DNA from 4 places in the Roseitalea sp. genome. Region 4 is predicted to be linked to each of the others. Evidence: predicted binding sites of a transcription regulator. Region 4 holds the regulator's gene; each other region holds the start of a gene.

Region 1 (4,193 bases), on a different contig from region 4:
GCACGCCGCCGGTGCCCCAGCCATAGGGCATCGGCATCTCTCGCGAGGCGAACGGCACCTGATAGCCGGGAATGGCGATCGCCTTGAGGATCGCGCGGCGGATCATCCGCTTGGTCTGCTCGTCCAGATAGGCGAAATTGTAGGCGGCGAGATCGGTCATGGCGTGAAGCCTTTTGACGGTTTTCCCTGCCCATACCCCCCTCTGTCGGCTTCTCTGTCGGCTTCGCCGGCGCCTCCCCCACAAGGGGAAAGAGATGGAGCCGGATTCGGCCGAATGCGCCCACTCTCCCCCCTTGTGGGGGAGATGTCCCGCAGGGGCAAAGGGGGATGTTGGATGTCGCGTGTCATTCGGCGGCCTCCTTGATGTCCGCGCCGCCACGTCCGGCATCGTGCTCGGCGCGCATCGTGCGCACCAGTTCCAGTTCGGCCTGGAAGTCGACGTAATGCGGCAGCTTGAGATGCTCGACGAAACCGGACGCCTGCACATTGTCGCAATGGGAGATCACGAACTCCTCGTCCTGCGCGGGCGCGAGAACATCCTCGCCCAACTCGCGCGCCCGCAGCGCCCGGTCGGTGAGGGCCATGGCCATCGCCTTGCGCTCGCACTGGCCGAAGACGAGCCCGTAGCCGCGCGTGAACTGGGGCGGCGCCTTGGCCGAGCCCTTGAACTGGTTGACCATCTGGCATTCGGTGACCTGGATGCGGCCGATCGTGACCGCAAAGCCCAGTTCGGGAACCGTGAAGTCGACCTCCACCTCGCCGATGCGGATCTCGCCGGCGAACGGATGGCTGCGGCCGAAGCCCCGCTGGGTCGAATAGGCCAGTGCGAGCAGGAAGCCCTCGTCGCCGCGCGACAGGACCTGAAGCCGCGTGTCGCGCTCCATCGGGAATTCGAGCGGGGTGCGGGTGATGTCGCCGGGCGCCTCGCCCGTGGCGTCGCCATCGCCCTCGATCAACCCGTCCCGCGCCAGGATGTCGGAGACGCGCATGGCGCGGGCCGCTCCGCCCGCGCGCGCGGGCGCGGCGGGGACCGGCGCGTCGCCGGCCAGGTCCGGGTCGAGCAGCCGATGGGTGTAGTCGAAGGTCGGCCCCAGCATCTGGCCGCCGGGCAGGTCCTTGTAGGTGGCCGATATGCGCCGCTCGATGCGCATGGCGCCGGTATCGATGGCCTCCGAATAGCCGAAGCGGGGCAGCGTGGTGCGATAGGCGCGCACCAGGAAGATGGCCTCGATCAGGTCGCCGCGCGCCTGCTTGACGGCGAGCGCGGCCAGATCGCGGTCGAACAGGGCGCCCTCGCCCATCACCCGGTCGACGGCCAGCGCCAGTTGCCCCGCGATCTGCTCCAGCGTCAGCGCGGGCACCGACCGGTCGCCGCGGCGCCGGTCGGCCATAAGGCGGTGGGCGTTGCCGATGGCCTTCTCGCCACCCTTGACCGCGACATACATGTTCAGTCTCCCTTCGCGACGATGCGCGTCGTGCGCGGCAGCGCGGCGACCGCGCCCGGGCCGGCGAGCACCAGATCGATGCCGCGCGGAAACAGCGCGTTGTTGGTCGCCCACAGGTCCGCGAAACGCTGAGGCAGGCCGGTGGGCGCGATGGTGGCGCTGTCCTCGATCCCGGGGCCCTTCAACGTCAGCGCCGGGCCGGCGGTCAGGCTGCCGGCCTGGACGATCAGGGTCGCCGACCGGTCGGGATAGTCCTGCGTGCCATGGGCGAAGCGGTCGAGGGAAGCGAGCGCGCCGGCATCGGCGATCAGCGCGAAGGCCGCCCCGCCCGCATCGGCGGTCACCGGCGCGCCGGTGTGGAAGGCCAGCCATCGCCCCACCGCGGCCTCGGCCGACAGCGGCGCGTCGAGCCAGACGGGCGTATCGGCATCGCACAGCGTCAGGGCGAGCGCGGCGGCGGCGGGCGCGAGCGGTTCGGGCGCCCGGGCCGACGCGGCGACGGGCTGGACCGTGCCGGGCCGCGCCATCGCCTCCATAAGCGCGCGAAAGACCGCCTGCGCGTCGAAAACGGGCGAGGCGAACGCGCCCGCGAACTCGGCCCCCGCCATCATACCGGTCGGCATCAATCGTCACCCCGCACCATCGTGAAGAAGTCGACGCGCGTGGCCGCGGTCTCCTCGGCGCGGCGGCCGTCGCGCGCGGCGATCGCCCGTTCCAGCGGCGCGATGACCTGCTCGTCGATGCGGGCCGCCATCGCCTCGTCCTGGGCCAGCGCGTCGATCACGGCGGCCAGCTTGACCTTTTTCGTGTCGCGGCCCAGCGCAACGGCATGGCCGATCGTGCCGTCGGCGAGCCGCACGGTCGCCCGCGTCGCCGTCGCCTCGCCGAAATTGAACGGCGCGCCGCCCCCGCCCATGCGGCCGCGCAGCGCGATCAGCCCGACCTCCGGTCCGCGCACCAGCGCGCATTCGGGATCGATGCCCAGCGCGGCCCAGCGCTCGGCCAGCAGAACACCCTCGCCCTGCGCGAGAACGGACAGCCGGCGCCGACGCGCCGCGTCCGGACGATGGTCGTGCCGGGGTTCCATGAGACACTCCAAATTCGTCTATTGCTATAGACAATTAGATAAGTTAGTCTTTGCTAGCCCGGAGCTGTGACAGGGTTATGACAGGCCAATGAAAAAGCGGCATCGAGCATGATGGTCGAGCCAGGTGCCATCGAGCGACGATCCGGCGTTGCGATATGGCGGCAGATCGCCGATGCGATCCGGGTCGGCCTGTCCGGCCCGCTCGTCGACACCGACGGCAAGCTGCCGCCGGAAAAGGAACTGGCCGCCCGCTTCGGTGTCAACCGGCACACGGTGCGCGCGGCGATCCGGGCGCTGGCCCATGAAGGGGCGGTGGTCAGCCACCAGGGGCGCGGCACCTTCGTTCGCCACAGGCCGAGGCTGACCTATCCGATCGGCGCGCGGACGCGCTTTTCCGAGGGGCTTGCGGGTCAGGCGGCCGCGCGGCGCATGGACGTGCTGTCGCATGACGTCGAGCCGGCCGGGGGCGCGATCGCGCGCGCGCTGGGCATGACGGCGGGAGCGCCGGCGGTGCGCATTGAAAGCCTCGGCCGCGCCGACGGTGCGCCGGTCTCGCGCGCCACCATCTGGTTCGAGGCGGCGCGCTTTTCCGGCATCGGCCCGGTTCTCGCCGAGACCGGGTCGGTGACCCGGGCGCTCGCCCGGTTCGGCGTCGACGATTATGTGCGCACGCTGACGCGCATCGAGGCACGGCACGGCTCGGCGGCCGACCTGGACGATCTGCGCCTGTCGGCGGGCGCCATCGTGCTCGTGGCCGAGGCGGTCAATGCGGACATGGCCGGCCGGCCGATCCAATATGCCGTCACGCGCTTTGCCGCCGACCGGGTGAGCCTGGAAGTGACGGCGGTCCCTTAGAGCGCATCTGGTTTAGGGCGCCGAAGGCGCGCGCGCCTACCTGCCGATCATCCAGTCGGTGAGCCGGCGCATGCCCCGCCCGCCCGGACGCGCGATCATGTCGCGCAATATCGGCCATTGCGGCAGGACGAGCACCGAGCGCTGATGGGTGAACTCCTCGAAGCCGCGCCGGCCGTGATAGGCGCCCTGGCCCGACTTGCCGACGCCGCCGAACGGCAGGTGCTCGACCGCCAGATGGACGATCGTGCCGTTGATCACCGCGCCGCCGGACATGGTGCGCGCGACCAGCCTTTCGGCGGCGCGGGCATCACGGCCGAAGGCGTAAAGCGCCAGGGGATGATCGCGCGCGGCGATGAAGCGCACGGCATCGTCGACGGTCTCATACTCGATCACCGGCAGGATCGGCCCGAAGATCTCCTCGGTCATCAGCGCGCTGTCCGCGGGGGCGCCGATCACGACCGTCGGCGGCACCTTGCGGGCATCGCCGTCACGGTCGGGCGCCCCGGCCGTCAGGATCGCGGCGCCGGCCTTGCGCGCCTCTTCGAGCAGCCCCGTCAGCCGTTCATGATGGCCTTGGGAAATGATCGACGTGTAGCCGGGATCGGCGAAAGGACGCGGATAGGACCGGCGCGCCTGGGCGATGACCGCATCGGCGAACGCGCGCGCCCTGCCCCGCGGCACGAGCAGGTAGTCCGGCGCCACGCATGTCTGCCCGCCGCTGTAGAACTTGCCGAAGGCGACCAGCGGCGCATGGCGCGCGGGATCGGCGTCGGGCATCATCACGCAGGGGCTCTTGCCGCCCAGTT
Region 2 (4,193 bases), on a different contig from region 4:
GGTCGCCGCAGCGGACCACGATGTCCCAGGTGCCAGAGGTCGCGGCATGGTCGCCGCCGGCCTCGTTGATCTGGAGGATATGACCGAAGGCGTTCTCGGCACGCGGATTGACCGCGTCCACCTGCTCGGCGGTGCGGCGGGTGTTGTTGGTCAGCATGGCGAACACGACACCGTCGCCGCGCGGCTCGACGTCCTCGGGACGGTCCATCGGCGTGGCGCCCAGAAGATCGGCGGCAAGGCGCGCATCGATCACCACGTCGGCCTGGCTCTCAAAGCCGTTCTGGGCGGTCAGCGGGCCCTCGCCGTGGACCAGGGGCATCCACGCCATGGTGCCATCATCGTCGAACCTGGCCACATAGAGCGTGCCCTCGTCCAGAAGACGCAGATTCGCCTCGCGATCATCGGAGACCGTGCCGGCCGAGACGTATTTGTAGATATAGTCGAACCGGTTGTCGTCGCCCGAATAGAGCACCACGCGGTTGTCGGCGGTCACGACGGTTTCGGCGCCTTCGTGGCGAAAGCGGCCGACGCCGGTGTGCTTGACCGGAACGGCGCTCGGGTCGGTCGGATCGACTTCGACGATCCAGCCGTGCCTGTTGGACTCGTTGGGCTCCTTGTCGATGTTGAAGCGGTCCTGGAACCTGCCCCAAGCATACCACCGGCCGGGAACGCCGTAGCGCTTCATCGAATCGGCCTGGGCCTGGGCGGAAACGTCCGGCCGGCCGTCGGCATCGAGCGTGTCCGACCAGAAGTAGCCGTGGAAGTTCTCCTCGGCGAGCAGATAGGTGCCCCAGGGCGTCAGGCCACCGGCGCAATTGTTGATGGTGCCGATCACGCGCGTGCCGGTCGGGTCGGCGGAGGTCTTCATCCGGTCATGGCCGGCGGCCGGTCCGCGGATTTCCATCGGCGTGTCGCTGGCGGTCAGGCGGCGGTTGTATCGGCTGTCGCGGATATAGGACCACTTTCCGTCCTCGCCCCTGACGATCTCCACGATGGTGCCGCCATGGGCCGCCATCTCGATGTCGACCAGTTCGGCGGTCATGCCGACGAAGTCGGCGCGGTCCTGGCGGCCGAGACCCGGAAACATGACCTCCTCGTTGGTGTATTCGTGGTTCACGCACAAAAGGCCGCGGCCTTCTTCGAGCGGCACGTAGCCCACATAGTCGTTGTTGTAGCCGAACTGCTTCTTCTGCGCCTGGGCGCTCTGGTTCATCGGGTCGAACGCGGGCGCATCGGCAAACAGCGGATCGCCCCAGCGCAGCAGGATGTCGGCGTCGTAACCCTCGGCCACATGGTGCGTTTCGTCCACGCCCCACCGGATCTCCTCGAAATTGTAGCGGCTGTCGGCGGCGCGGGCGCTGCCCGGCGCCGTCAAGGCCGTCGCGCCGAACAGGGCCGTCGTCGCGGTGACGCCAAGGGCGCCCTTGAGCATGTCGCGGCGGCCGTAGCGACGGGCGATGACGTCGCCGATGGTGTTGCCGAGATGCGGATTGGTCGGGATGTCATCGAACGCCTCGAACGCTTCGGCGCGGTTGCCGTACGAGGGATCATTGATCATGTCGTCGCGGTCCATGGTTACCTCCGGGTTTTGGTGGATTGGAAGCGCCCGTTGTGCCGGAACGGCGTCATGGACGGCTTCGAGGCGGACCTTGGTGTCATTGCGTAACAGGCACATGACAGGCTGGAAGAATTCCAAACTGGATGGGGTCGAAAGTCACAAGGCACATTGTCTGCGTGCACGCCGCGTGCCGGCCGCTCACGAAATCGTTGACCCAAGTGAGATGAAAGCGGCGCGGCGCGGCGCTATGATAGGTGCGACCAGAGGAGGCATCGCATGCTGACGAAACGATCGCTGCTGGGCCTTGGCATCGGCGGCGCTGCCGCAGCTTCGCTCGCCCGCCACCGGGGCGCGACGCCTGCCGCCGCGAGCACCGGGACGACCTTCGAAATCGTCAGGACCGAGGCGGAGTGGCGCGCTCAACTGACGCCGATGCAGTTCGCCGTCCTGCGCGAGGAGGCGACAGAGCGTCCGTTCACGAGCCCGCTCAACGAGGAAAAGCGCGCCGGCGTCTTCCATTGCGTCGGGTGCGACCAGGAGCTGTTCCTGTCCGAGACCAAATATGACAGCGGCACCGGCTGGCCGAGCTTCTGGCAGGAGATCGAGGGCAAGGTCGCCTACAAGGCCGACTACAGGCTCTGGATCCCGCGCACCGAGGAGCATTGCGCGCGCTGCGGCGGCCATCTGGGCCACGTGTTCAATGACGGCCCGCAGCCGACGGGCCTGCGCCACTGCATCAACGGCGTGGCGCTGAAGTTCAGGCCGACCGACGGCTCCGAGCCGGTCTACGGGTAGCTCCGGGCCGGTTCACGGGCAAGCCAGCCCCTTGAAGGGGCGCGAAGGCCGGGGGTCGGCCGTGGCGCGCGCCCATTGAAGGTGGAGTGCGAGCCGGCACAATCGCAAAAGAAAAAAGGGCCGAACCTGACGCCCGGTTCGGCCCTTTTCGCGCCTGATCCGGTCGGCCGCTTACGACGCCTTCTTGCGGTCCTCGTCGTCGTCGATCTCCTCGAAGTCGGCGTCGACGACATCGTCGCGGGCGGCATCGGCCTGGGCGTCCGCCTCGGCGGTGGCCTGCTCGTCGGCCTGGGTCGCCTCGTAGATTGCCTGGCCGAGCTTCATGGAGGCTTCGGCGAGCGCCTGCGTCTTGGCGGTGATCGCCTCGGCGTTCGGCGTTTCGGCGGCGGCTTCTTCCCTGAGCGCTGCGATGGCCGCCTCGATGGCGGTCCTGTCTTCCTCGCCGATCTTGTCGCCGTGCTCGGAGAGCGACTTTTCGGTCGAATCGATCAGCGATTCGGCCTGGTTCCTGGCCTCGACCGCCTCGCGGCGGGCCTTGTCGGCCTCCGCGTTCGCCTCGGCATCCTTGACCATGGCCTCGATCTCGTCGTCCGACAGGCCGCCCGAAGCCTGGATGCGGATCTCATGCTCCTTGCCGGTGCCCTTGTCCTGCGCCTTGACGTTGACGATGCCGTTGGCGTCGATGTCGAAGGTCACCTCGATCTGCGGGATGCCGCGCGGGGCGGGCGGAATGCCGACCAGATCGAACTGACCGAGCAGCTTGTTGTCGGAGGCCATTTCGCGCTCGCCCTGGGCGACGCGGATGGTGACGGCCGACTGGTTGTCCTCGGCGGTCGAGAAGACCTGCCCCTTCTTGGTCGGGATGGTCGTGTTGCGGTCGATCAGGCGGGTGAAGACGCCGCCCAGCGTCTCGATGCCCAGCGACAGCGGGGTGACGTCGAGAAGCAGCACGTCCTTGACGTCGCCCTGAAGCACGCCGGCCTGGATGGCGGCGCCCATGGCGACCACCTCGTCGGGGTTGACGCCCTTGTGCGGCTCCTTGCCGAAGAAGGTCTTCACCGTGTCCTGCACCTTGGGCATGCGCGTCATGCCGCCGACCAGGACCACCTCGTCCACCTCGCCGGCCTTGATGCCGGCATCCTTGAGCGCGGCTTCCATCGGCTTGACGGTGCGCTTGACCAGATGGTCGACCAGGCTTTCGAACTTGGCGCGGGTCAGCTTCATCGTCAGGTGTTTGGGACCGGTGCTGTCCGCGGTGATGAAGGGCAGGTTGATCTCGGTCTGCGCCGAGGAGGACAATTCGATCTTGGCCTTTTCGGCCGCCTCCTTGAGGCGTTGCAAGGCCAGCTTGTCGCCCTTCAGATCGATGCCCTGGTCCTTCCTGAACTCATCGGCGAGATAATCGACCAGGCGCATGTCGAAATCCTCGCCGCCCAGGAACGTGTCCCCATTGGTCGACTTGACCTCGAACACGCCGTCGCCGATCTCCAGGATCGAGACGTCGAACGTGCCGCCGCCCAGATCGTAGACGGCGATCGTCTTGCCTTCCTTCTTCTCAAGGCCGTAGGCGAGCGCGGCCGCGGTCGGCTCGTTGATGATGCGAAGCACCTCAAGGCCGGAGATCTTGCCGGCGTCCTTTGTGGCCTGGCGCTGCGCGTCGTTGAAATAGGCCGGCACGGTGATGACGGCCTTTTCGACCTTCTCGCCGAGATAGGCCTCGGCGGTTTCCTTCATCTTCTGAAGGACCATGGCCGAGATCTCGGCCGGGGAGCGCTTGTCGCCGCCCGCCTCGACCCAGGCATCGCCGTTCTTGCCCTCGACGATCCTGTAGGGGACCATC
Region 3 (4,193 bases), on a different contig from region 4:
ACATTGTTGTGCTTGATCTTCAGCGACTTGACGCCGGTCCGGGCGGCATAGTCGGCCTGGAGCGAGGCGATGACGCGCCGCGATTCGTCGCGCAGCGCCCGCATTTCGTCCAGTTCGCGGTGATGGCCGGCGCATATGAAGCCGCCGTCGCGCGCCATCAGCGGCGCCTCGTCGGCCAGCGCGGCGTCGAGCGCTGCGCCCGCGTCGGCGGGAAGGCCGGCAAGCGCGCTTCGTGCACCGGTCAGTTCGACGGGCAGGTCCAGGGCCGCGACACGGTCCCGCACGCGCATGGTGACGCCCATGCCCTCGCGCAGGGCCAGCAGGTCGCGCGGCCCGCCCCGGTTGAGCGACAGGCGCGACAGGGCGCGGGCCATGTCGGGCAGCGCCCGCAGTTCCTGGCGCAACCGGTCGGCAAGGCGGTCTTCGGCGACGAACAGGGCGACCGAGTCCAGCCGCGCCCCGATCGCGGCGGGGTCGGTCAGCGGCGCGCGCAGCCGGGCGGCGAGCAGCCGCGCGCCCGGCCCGGTCACGGTGCGGTCGATGGCCCTGAGCAGGCTGCCCTCGCGCTGGCCGGACAGGGTGCGCTCCAGTTCGAGATTGGCGCGCGTCGCCGGATCGATGAAGAGCGTATCGGCTGACGATTCGCGCTGCGGGCGCTGAAGCGAGGGCCGTTCGGAGACCTGCGTCTTCTCCACATAGGAAAGCGCCCCGGCCGCCGCGGCCAGTTCGGCGCGGGAATATGTGCCGAAACCGTCGAGCGTGGAAACGCCGAAATAGCGGGTCAGCCTCTCCGGCGCGGTGGCGCTGTCGAACAGGGGGCTCGGATGCGGGCTGACCGCGCGGCCGAACTGATCGAACACCGGGCGCAGGTCCGGATCGTGAAACAGCGGCTCGGGCACGATGATCTCGCGCGGGCCGATGCGCATAAGGTCCGGCATGAGGCGCGTGGGCGCCGTCTCGCCGAGCCGGAACTCGCCCGTCGAGATATCGATGAAGGCATAGGCCATCTGCCCGGAGGCGCGGATGCGGGCGAGCGCGAGCAGATAGGCGTTCTCGCCCGGCTCCAGCAGCTTGTCCTCGGTGATCGTGGCGGGCGTGACGAGCCTTGTCACGTCGCGCCGCACCACGGCCTTCGAGCCGCGCTTTTTGGCTTGGGCGGGGTCTTCGAGCTGCTCGCACACGGCGACGCGATGGCCGAGCGCGATCAGTTTTTGCAGATAGTCGTCGGCGGCGTGGACCGGCACGCCGCACATCGGAATGTCCCTGCCCTGATGCCGGCCGCGTCTGGTCAGCGTGATGCCGAGCGCGCGCGCGGCGGTCTCGGCGTCCTCGAAGAACAGCTCGTAGAAGTCGCCCATGCGGTAAAAGAGCAGATAGCCCCCATTGAGCGCCTTGATCTCCATATATTGCGCCATCATGGGCGTGACCGCGCCACCGGTCGCCTCCGGCGCGCCCGCTTGCTCCTCCGCCATGCCTTGCCTGTCAGCCGTTCGTTCGGTCATCGGTCCTTCGCCATTGCCGCCGCGCCTTGCTTATGCGCGTTTACCGGCATCGTCGACAGGGAATGGAACGGCTTTTCCCCGACAAGTCCGCCGGGACCGCATGCCGTGCCGGCGGCCGGTCAGGCCGCGAAACGGCCCGCATCCGCCCCGTAATGGGTCAGGTAGCGGGGGCTGATCCGCTCGACGGGCAGCACGACCAGAACGTCGACCGAGCCGAACGCATCGTCGATCACCGCCCCGTCCCCGAACCGGGCGCCCAGGCGCAGATAGCCCTTGATCAGCGGCGGCAGGGCGGCCATCGCCGCCTTCAGGTCGATCGCCTCGGCCGGCATCATGTCCATGGCGACCCGCACCTCGGCACGCGCTGCAACCGACCAGGCGCCCCGCGCGCGCCCATGATGGTGCAGGAAGGCGAGCGCCTCGGCATGGGCTGCCGGCGCGTTGCCGGCGAACGAGGCGCACCCGAACATCACGTCGATGCCGTTCCGCCGGCAATACGACCAGATGCCCTGCCAGAGCAGTTCGATGGTGCGCTTGGAACGATAGTCGGGCAGCACGCACGACCGGCCAAGCTCAAGGAACGTCCGGCCCGGATGGCGCGCGACCAGCGCGTCGATCCGGTAGCCCGTATCCGAATAAAAGCGGTTCTGTGCGCCCAGCCGGCGCTGCGGAAGCAGGCGGTAGGTGCCGACGATCCGGCCGGCCTCGCCATCGTCGATGCGGGTGTCCAGAACGACCAGATGGTCGCAGATCGCATCGTGCGCATCCTCATCGAGGCCGCCGGCGCCGATCCGCGCGCCGAATTCCTCGGTGAAGACGCGGTAGCGCAGGCGCTGCGCGGCGTGGATTTCCTCCTCGCTGCGCACAAGGCGGGTTTGCAGCGGCCCGATCTCGCCCAGAAGGCCCTCGGGCGCCGGTGCGTCGCGCCGGACGGCCCGATCTCCGCCAAAACCTGCCAAGGTCATCGCAAATGCCTCGAATCGCTCGCTCGATGCGCGATTATGGCCGCGCTGTGACGCACATATGACAGAAAACCGGCGCGCACGCGACCGGTCGCGGCGTGGCCCGATGTCCCCTCAGGCCGCCGCCTCGCCCCCGCTTCCCAGGAACCGGTCCAGATGCTCGACGGTCAGCGGTTTGTGGACCACGGCCTGCGCGCCGACGGCGATCATCGCCCGCGACAGTTCGGTGTCCTCGTCGGCGGTCAGCGCGACGATCGGCAGCCGCGCGTCGCCGCCATGGGCGTCCTCATGGGTGCGGAAAAGGCGGATCGCCTCGGCGCCGTCGAGCACGGGCATATGCACGTCCATCAGCACCAGGTCGTAGCGCGCGTCGGGCGCGGTCATCTTCTCGAAAGCGGCCCGTCCGTCCTCGACGACGCTCACCCGGTGGCCCGCGCGCTCGATGATCTTGGCGGCGAGCAGCGCATTGACCGGATTGTCCTCGGCCAGCAGCACATGGCCGGCGGGCCGCGCGCCCGGCGGCGTGCGCGGCCCGGGCGCCGCGCGCCCGTCGGCCACCTCGCCGTCGACGGCGCGCTTGAGGACGCGCAACAGGCTCGTCCCGCGCACCGGGCGGGTGAGGAAGGCGTGGCCGGCCGCCTTGAACTGCGCGCCCAGCGTGCCGCGCTCCTGCGGCTCGATCAGGATGACGGCGCGGCCGCCGGCGCCGGCGATCCGATCGGCCAGCCCGAGCGCGCCTGCGAGATCCCGTTCAAGCCGGCTGTCGACGAGAACGGTCGTGTCCGGCGCGTCCCTCGCCTGCGCCACGGCCGCCGCCCCATCGCTCGCTGCGGCCTGCGTTCCGCCATGCGCTTCGATCTGCGCGGCCAGCATGCCCGCCTCCGATCCGGGCTTCACGTAAAGGCAGAAATTATGGCCGGTCAGCGCATGGGGCTCGGGGTCGGTGCCGAGCGCGGGATCGATGCCGGCGGGCAGGCGGATGTCGAAGCGGGTGCCGCCATCGGGACCGGCTGTGCAGGCGATCGCACCGTCCAGCCGGTCGAGCAGCCGCTTGACGATGGCAAGGCCCAGGCCCGCGCCCTCGTGCCGGCGCGCCAGGCTCATGTCGACCTGCTCGAACGGCTCGAAGATCATCGCCCGCTTGTCCGCCGGAATGCCCGGACCGGTGTCGGTCACCGTGACCGTCAGGTCGTGCGCGCGGCCGCCGTCGGCCGACGGCGCGTGGCCGACCTCGATCCGGATGCCGCCCTGGGCGGTGAACTTGATCGCGTTGGAGACGATGTTGAACAGCACCTGCCGCAGGCCCTTGGCGTCGGCGCGCAAGGTCTGCGGAACGCCCGGCGCGATCCGGTAGCTCAGATCGAGACCCTTTTCGTGGGCGCGGCCGGCGAGCAGCTCGATCACGCCGCTGGTCAGCGCGCGCGGATCCGTCGGCGCGTAGGCCGGAGCGCTGGTGTCGGCACCGCTGCGGCCGAATTCCAGAAGATCGTCGACCAACAGCATCAACGCTTCCGACGAGGCGGTGATCGCCTCGACATAGTTGCGCTGCTCCGCCGTCAAGGGCGTGTCGGCCAGGAGCTTGCCCATGCCGACAATGCCGTTGAGCGGGGTCCTGATCTCGTGGCTGACGATCGCAAGGAACTGCGATTTGGCCGCCTTGTCGTCACCCATAGCGAACCGCCTCCGCCAAGTGGCACCCAATTGGAATGCCGCAAGGGTACGCGCGCAC
Region 4 (4,193 bases):
CGTCGGTGACGGCCGCCTTGAGAGCATCCATGTCGCCGAGCGGTACCTGGTCGAAACCGGGCGCCTTGGGGCCGAACCCTTCCAGATATTTGGCCTGCCCGCCGGCGGCGATCGTGGCGATCGTCCGGCCATGGAAGGCGCCCTCGAAGGTGACGATGCCGACGCGCTCGGGCTGCCCGCCGGCATGGAAGTGGCGGCGCGCGGTCTTGATCGCGCACTCGATCGCCTCGGCCCCCGAATTGGTGAAGAAGACCCGGTCGGCGAAGGTTGCCGCGCACAGCCTTTCGGCCAGACGCGTCTGGCCCGGAATCTCATAGAGGTTCGATGTGTGCCACAGCTTGCCGGCCTGCGCGGTCAGCGCCGCGACCAGATGCGGATGGGCGTGGCCGAGCGCGTTGACGGCGATGCCGCTGCCGAAATCGAGATAGGCCTGGCCGGCGGTGTCGTAGAGCCAGGCGCCTTCGCCGCGGTCGACGGCAAGGGCGGCGCGCTTGTAGGTGTCGAACAGGGGCGTCCGCATCGTCATGGCCCGTTCCCTTTAGTCCCGCGCCGGCGCATCGGCGTTGCGCCAAACGAAAACGCCGCCCAGGGTGAGCGGCCCTTTCTCCATAGTGGCGGCGGCGCCATTCGTCAATTGCGCGGTAATCAGCCGTCGCGAGCCGCTTCCACGGGAAGGATTGTCGTGCTTGGGGCCAAATTGGGGATAAAGACAAAAATCGATTCAGCGCCACGGCGCGACTCTTGAAGAGCCCTCGGCCGGTATTGTAGCTTCCATCCAGCGGAGCTAGACGCCCCCGCAGAACATCGTTCCCTGGTCGCGCGTAAATGAGCCGGTCCTTACCATTGAGACCGAGCAAAAGGTTCGGATTCTGCGCATGGAAACGGAGACCATCGTGAGCTGGACTGACGAACGCGTTGACTTGCTTAAGAAATTTTGGGCGGACGGTCTGAGCGCGAGCCAGATTGCCGCCAAGCTGGGCGGCGTGAGCCGCAACGCGGTGATCGGCAAGGTGCATCGGCTGAAGCTTTCGGGACGGGCCAAGAGCACCAAAGGCGGCGCGCCCAAGGTCAAGCGGAGCGCGCCCGCGCGCCGCGGCGGCATCGCCCATGGCGGCGCTTCGCGCGTCAGCGCCTATGGGGCGGCGACGGCGCGCCCCGCCCCGGTCGCCTCGGGCGGCATGGCGGCGACCGCCCTCAAGCAGAGCCCGGACGCGCAGGCGCTCGTCGTGCCGGATTTGCGTCCGGTCGAAGATGTCGTCGTGCCGATCGCCAAGCGCTTGCCGCTGACGGAGTTGAACGAGCGGACCTGCAAATGGCCCTATGGCGATCCGCTGACGGACGAGTTCCATTTCTGCGGCCATTCGACCGAGGAGAAGTCGCCCTATTGCAGATATCACGGCAAGCTTGCCTTCCAGCAGAACGACCGCAAGAGGCAGCGCTGACGCTGCCGAGGTTTCCTCCCCAAGAACAGTGCGTAACAGCCTGGCCGCGGCATCCTCGTCGCGGCCTTTTGTTCATGGGGACAGAACTTCTATCTCTTTGACTTGTCGCGTTTTCGAAGCGCGAAACCGAACACGCTTTCGCTGAGCCCCCACAGGCGTTCCCGGCTCAAGCTCCCTCCAGCGCGTAGCCGGCGCCTCGAACCGTGCGTATGGGGTCGCGCAGCCGGCCATAATTGATCGACTTGCGCAGGCGACCGATATGGACGTCCACGGTCCGGTCGTCGACATAGATGTTTTCGCCCCAAACGCCGTCGAGCAACTGTCCGCGCGAGAAGACGCGGCCCGGCGCCTGAAGAAAGAATTCGAGCAGCCGGAATTCTGTCGGGCCGAGCTTGATCTCGCGCCCGTTGCGATAGACGCGATGGGTTTCGCGGTCCAGTTCGATATCCCCGACCTTGAGCAGGGAGGCGACGATCTCGGGGCGCGCGCGCCGCAGCATCGCCTTGACGCGGGCCAGCAGTTCAGGCGTCGAGAAGGGCTTGACGACATAGTCGTCGGCCCCCGTCGAAAGGCCGCGAATGCGCTCGCTCTCCTCGCCGCGGGCGGTCAGCATGATGATCGGCAGGCGCTGCGTCTCGGTGCGCGCGCGCAACCGGCGGCACAGTTCGATCCCGCTCAGCCCGGGCAGCATCCAGTCGAGGATCAACAGATCCGGCGGCGTTTCCTGAAGGGCGATCTCGGCATCGTCGCCGCGCAGGACCGTTTCGACCTTGTATCCTTCGGATTCCAGATTGTAGCGCAGGAGGACGCTCAGCGCTTCCTCGTCCTCGGCCACCATGATCCTTGGTGTCGCACCCATGGCTTTCGCCTTCCGTCCGTCCGGCCCGGCAGCCCCGGTCACCGATCCTCGTTCGCCTCGACGCTGACGCGGTGGCTCTTGTCTTCCTTGGGCCGGTAGGGCGGCATCTTCTCGCCCTCGACCATGTAGTAGACCGCCTCGGCGATATTCGTGGCGTGGTCGCCGATGCGCTCGATGTTCTTGGCGCAGAACAGAAGGTGCGTACAGGTTGTGATGTTGCGCGGATCCTCCATCATGTAGGTCAGGAGTTCGCGGAACAGCGATGTGTACATCGCATCGATTTCGTCGTCGCGGTCGCGGATCATCGCCAGCTTGTCCGTCGAGCGCGTGCCGTAGGCGTCGAGCACCTCCTTGAGCTGCGCCAGCGCCAGCTCGCACAGATGGTCGATGCCCCGCGCGAGCCGCACGCCATGGGCGCCCTCATTGATCGCATCGACCCGCTTGGCGATGTTCTTGGCCAGATCGCCGATGCGTTCGAGGTCGGTGGAGATGCGGATGGCGGCGAACACCTCGCGCAGATCGCTGGCGACCGGCTGGCGCTGGGCGATCACCAGGACCGACTTGTCGTCGATCATGCGCAGGCCCTCGTCGAGCACGAGGTCGTCGGTGACCACGCGCCGGGCCAGATGCAGGTCGTTTTCGACCAGCGCGCGCACCGACTGTTCGAGCATACGCTCGGCATGGCCGCCCATCTCGGCGATCTTGTGCGCCAGGAAGCTCATGTCTTCCTCGAACGCGGTCACGGTATGCTGCGACATCGATCCTGCTCCACGCGCCTGGTTGCCCGCCGATCGTTCGTCCATGTCATCCAAAACGCCCGGTGATGTAGTCCTGCGTGCGCTTTTCGGACGGGTTGGTGAACATGGTCTCGGTGTCGTCGACCTCGACCAGTTCGCCCAGATGGAACATGGCCGTGCGCTGCGAGACGCGGGCGGCCTGCTGCATGGAATGGGTGACGATCGCGATCGTGTAGTTCTGGCGCAGCTCGTCGATCAGTTCCTCGACGATGGCCGTCGCGATCGGATCGAGCGCCGAGCAGGGCTCGTCCATCAGGATCACCTCGGGCGACACGGCGATCGCGCGGGCGATGCACAGGCGCTGCTGCTGGCCGCCCGACAGGCCGGTGCCCGGCTCCTGGAGCCTGTCCTTGACCTCTTCCCAAAGGCCCGCGCCGCGCAGGCTCTGTTCGACCACGGTGTCGAGCTCGGCCTTGTTCTTGGCCAGCCCGTGAATGCGCGGACCGTAGGCGACGTTCTCGTAGATCGACTTGGGGAACGGGTTCGGCTTCTGGAAGACCATGCCCACGCGCGCGCGCAGCTCGACCACATCGACGCCCGGATCGTAGATGTCGTCATTGTCGAGCGTGATCCGGCCGGTCACCCGGCAACCCTCGATCGTGTCGTTCATTCGGTTCAGGCAGCGCAGATAGGTCGACTTGCCGCAACCGGAGGGCCCGATCAGCGCGGTCACCTGGCGCTCGCGGATTTCGAGGCTGACATCGATGATGGCCTGCTTTTCGCCGTAGAAGACGTCGACGCCCCTGCCGTTCATCTTGACCGGGAACTCGTTGGGGCCGGTCAGGGCCGCCTGGTCCGCAAAACCCTGTTCGATATCGACTTTCATATCGGTCGTCCTCATGTTCGTTACCACCGGCGCTCGAAACGGCGGCGCAGGATGATCGCCGTGATGTTCATGACCGCCAGGAACGCAAGCAGGATGAGGATCGCGCCGGAGGTGCGCTCGACGAAGGCGCGCTCGGCCTGGCCGGACCACATGTAGATCTGGACGGGCAGGGCCGTCGCCGGGTCGAAGGGCGTGCTCGGATAGTCGGCGACGAAGGCGACCATGCCGATCAGCAGCAGTGGCGCGGTTTCGCCGAGCGCCGTGGCAAG

Evidence for each region. The regulator PhoB, encoded in region 4, activates phosphate uptake and scavenging genes when phosphate is short. The targets are predictions, from matches to a motif close to TGTCATNNANCTGTCAT.
Region 1: a site for PhoB is predicted at 2,599-2,615, ahead of phnF (phosphonate metabolism transcriptional regulator PhnF). Genes of this name have one in related genera too.
Region 2: a site for PhoB is predicted at 1,663-1,679, ahead of AC5E6L_RS02900 (PhoX family protein). Genes of this name have one in related genera too.
Region 3: a site for PhoB is predicted at 2,515-2,531, ahead of olsB (l-ornithine N(alpha)-acyltransferase). Genes of this name have one in related genera too.

The regions. Positions count from the first base shown of each region.
Region 1 is NZ_CFIFWG010000016.1:15,170-19,362, forward strand. Features, by position in the region: gene AC5E6L_RS02865 (alpha-D-ribose 1-methylphosphonate 5-phosphate C-P-lyase PhnJ) at 1-160, opposite strand, end outside; gene AC5E6L_RS02870 (carbon-phosphorus lyase complex subunit) at 345-1,445, opposite strand; gene phnH (phosphonate C-P lyase system protein PhnH) at 1,448-2,068, opposite strand; gene phnG (phosphonate C-P lyase system protein PhnG) at 2,068-2,532, opposite strand; gene phnF (phosphonate metabolism transcriptional regulator PhnF) at 2,644-3,387, shown strand; gene AC5E6L_RS02890 (aldehyde dehydrogenase family protein) at 3,424-4,193, opposite strand, start outside.
Region 2 is NZ_CFIFWG010000016.1:21,525-25,717, forward strand. Features, by position in the region: gene AC5E6L_RS02900 (PhoX family protein) at 1-1,573, opposite strand, end outside; gene msrB (peptide-methionine (R)-S-oxide reductase MsrB) at 1,835-2,353, shown strand; gene dnaK (molecular chaperone DnaK) at 2,525-4,193, opposite strand, start outside.
Region 3 is NZ_CFIFWG010000018.1:17,612-21,804, forward strand. Features, by position in the region: gene mutS (DNA mismatch repair protein MutS) at 1-1,502, opposite strand, end outside; gene olsB (l-ornithine N(alpha)-acyltransferase) at 1,622-2,467, opposite strand; gene AC5E6L_RS03115 (ATP-binding protein) at 2,579-4,135, opposite strand.
Region 4 is NZ_CFIFWG010000051.1:5,893-10,085, forward strand. Features, by position in the region: gene AC5E6L_RS06715 (aspartate aminotransferase family protein) at 1-526, opposite strand, end outside; gene AC5E6L_RS06720 (GcrA family cell cycle regulator) at 894-1,442, shown strand; gene phoB (phosphate regulon transcriptional regulator PhoB) at 1,609-2,301, opposite strand; gene phoU (phosphate signaling complex protein PhoU) at 2,340-3,059, opposite strand; partial or broken gene pstB (phosphate ABC transporter ATP-binding protein PstB) at 3,106-3,855, opposite strand; gene pstA (phosphate ABC transporter permease PstA) at 3,945-4,193, opposite strand, start outside.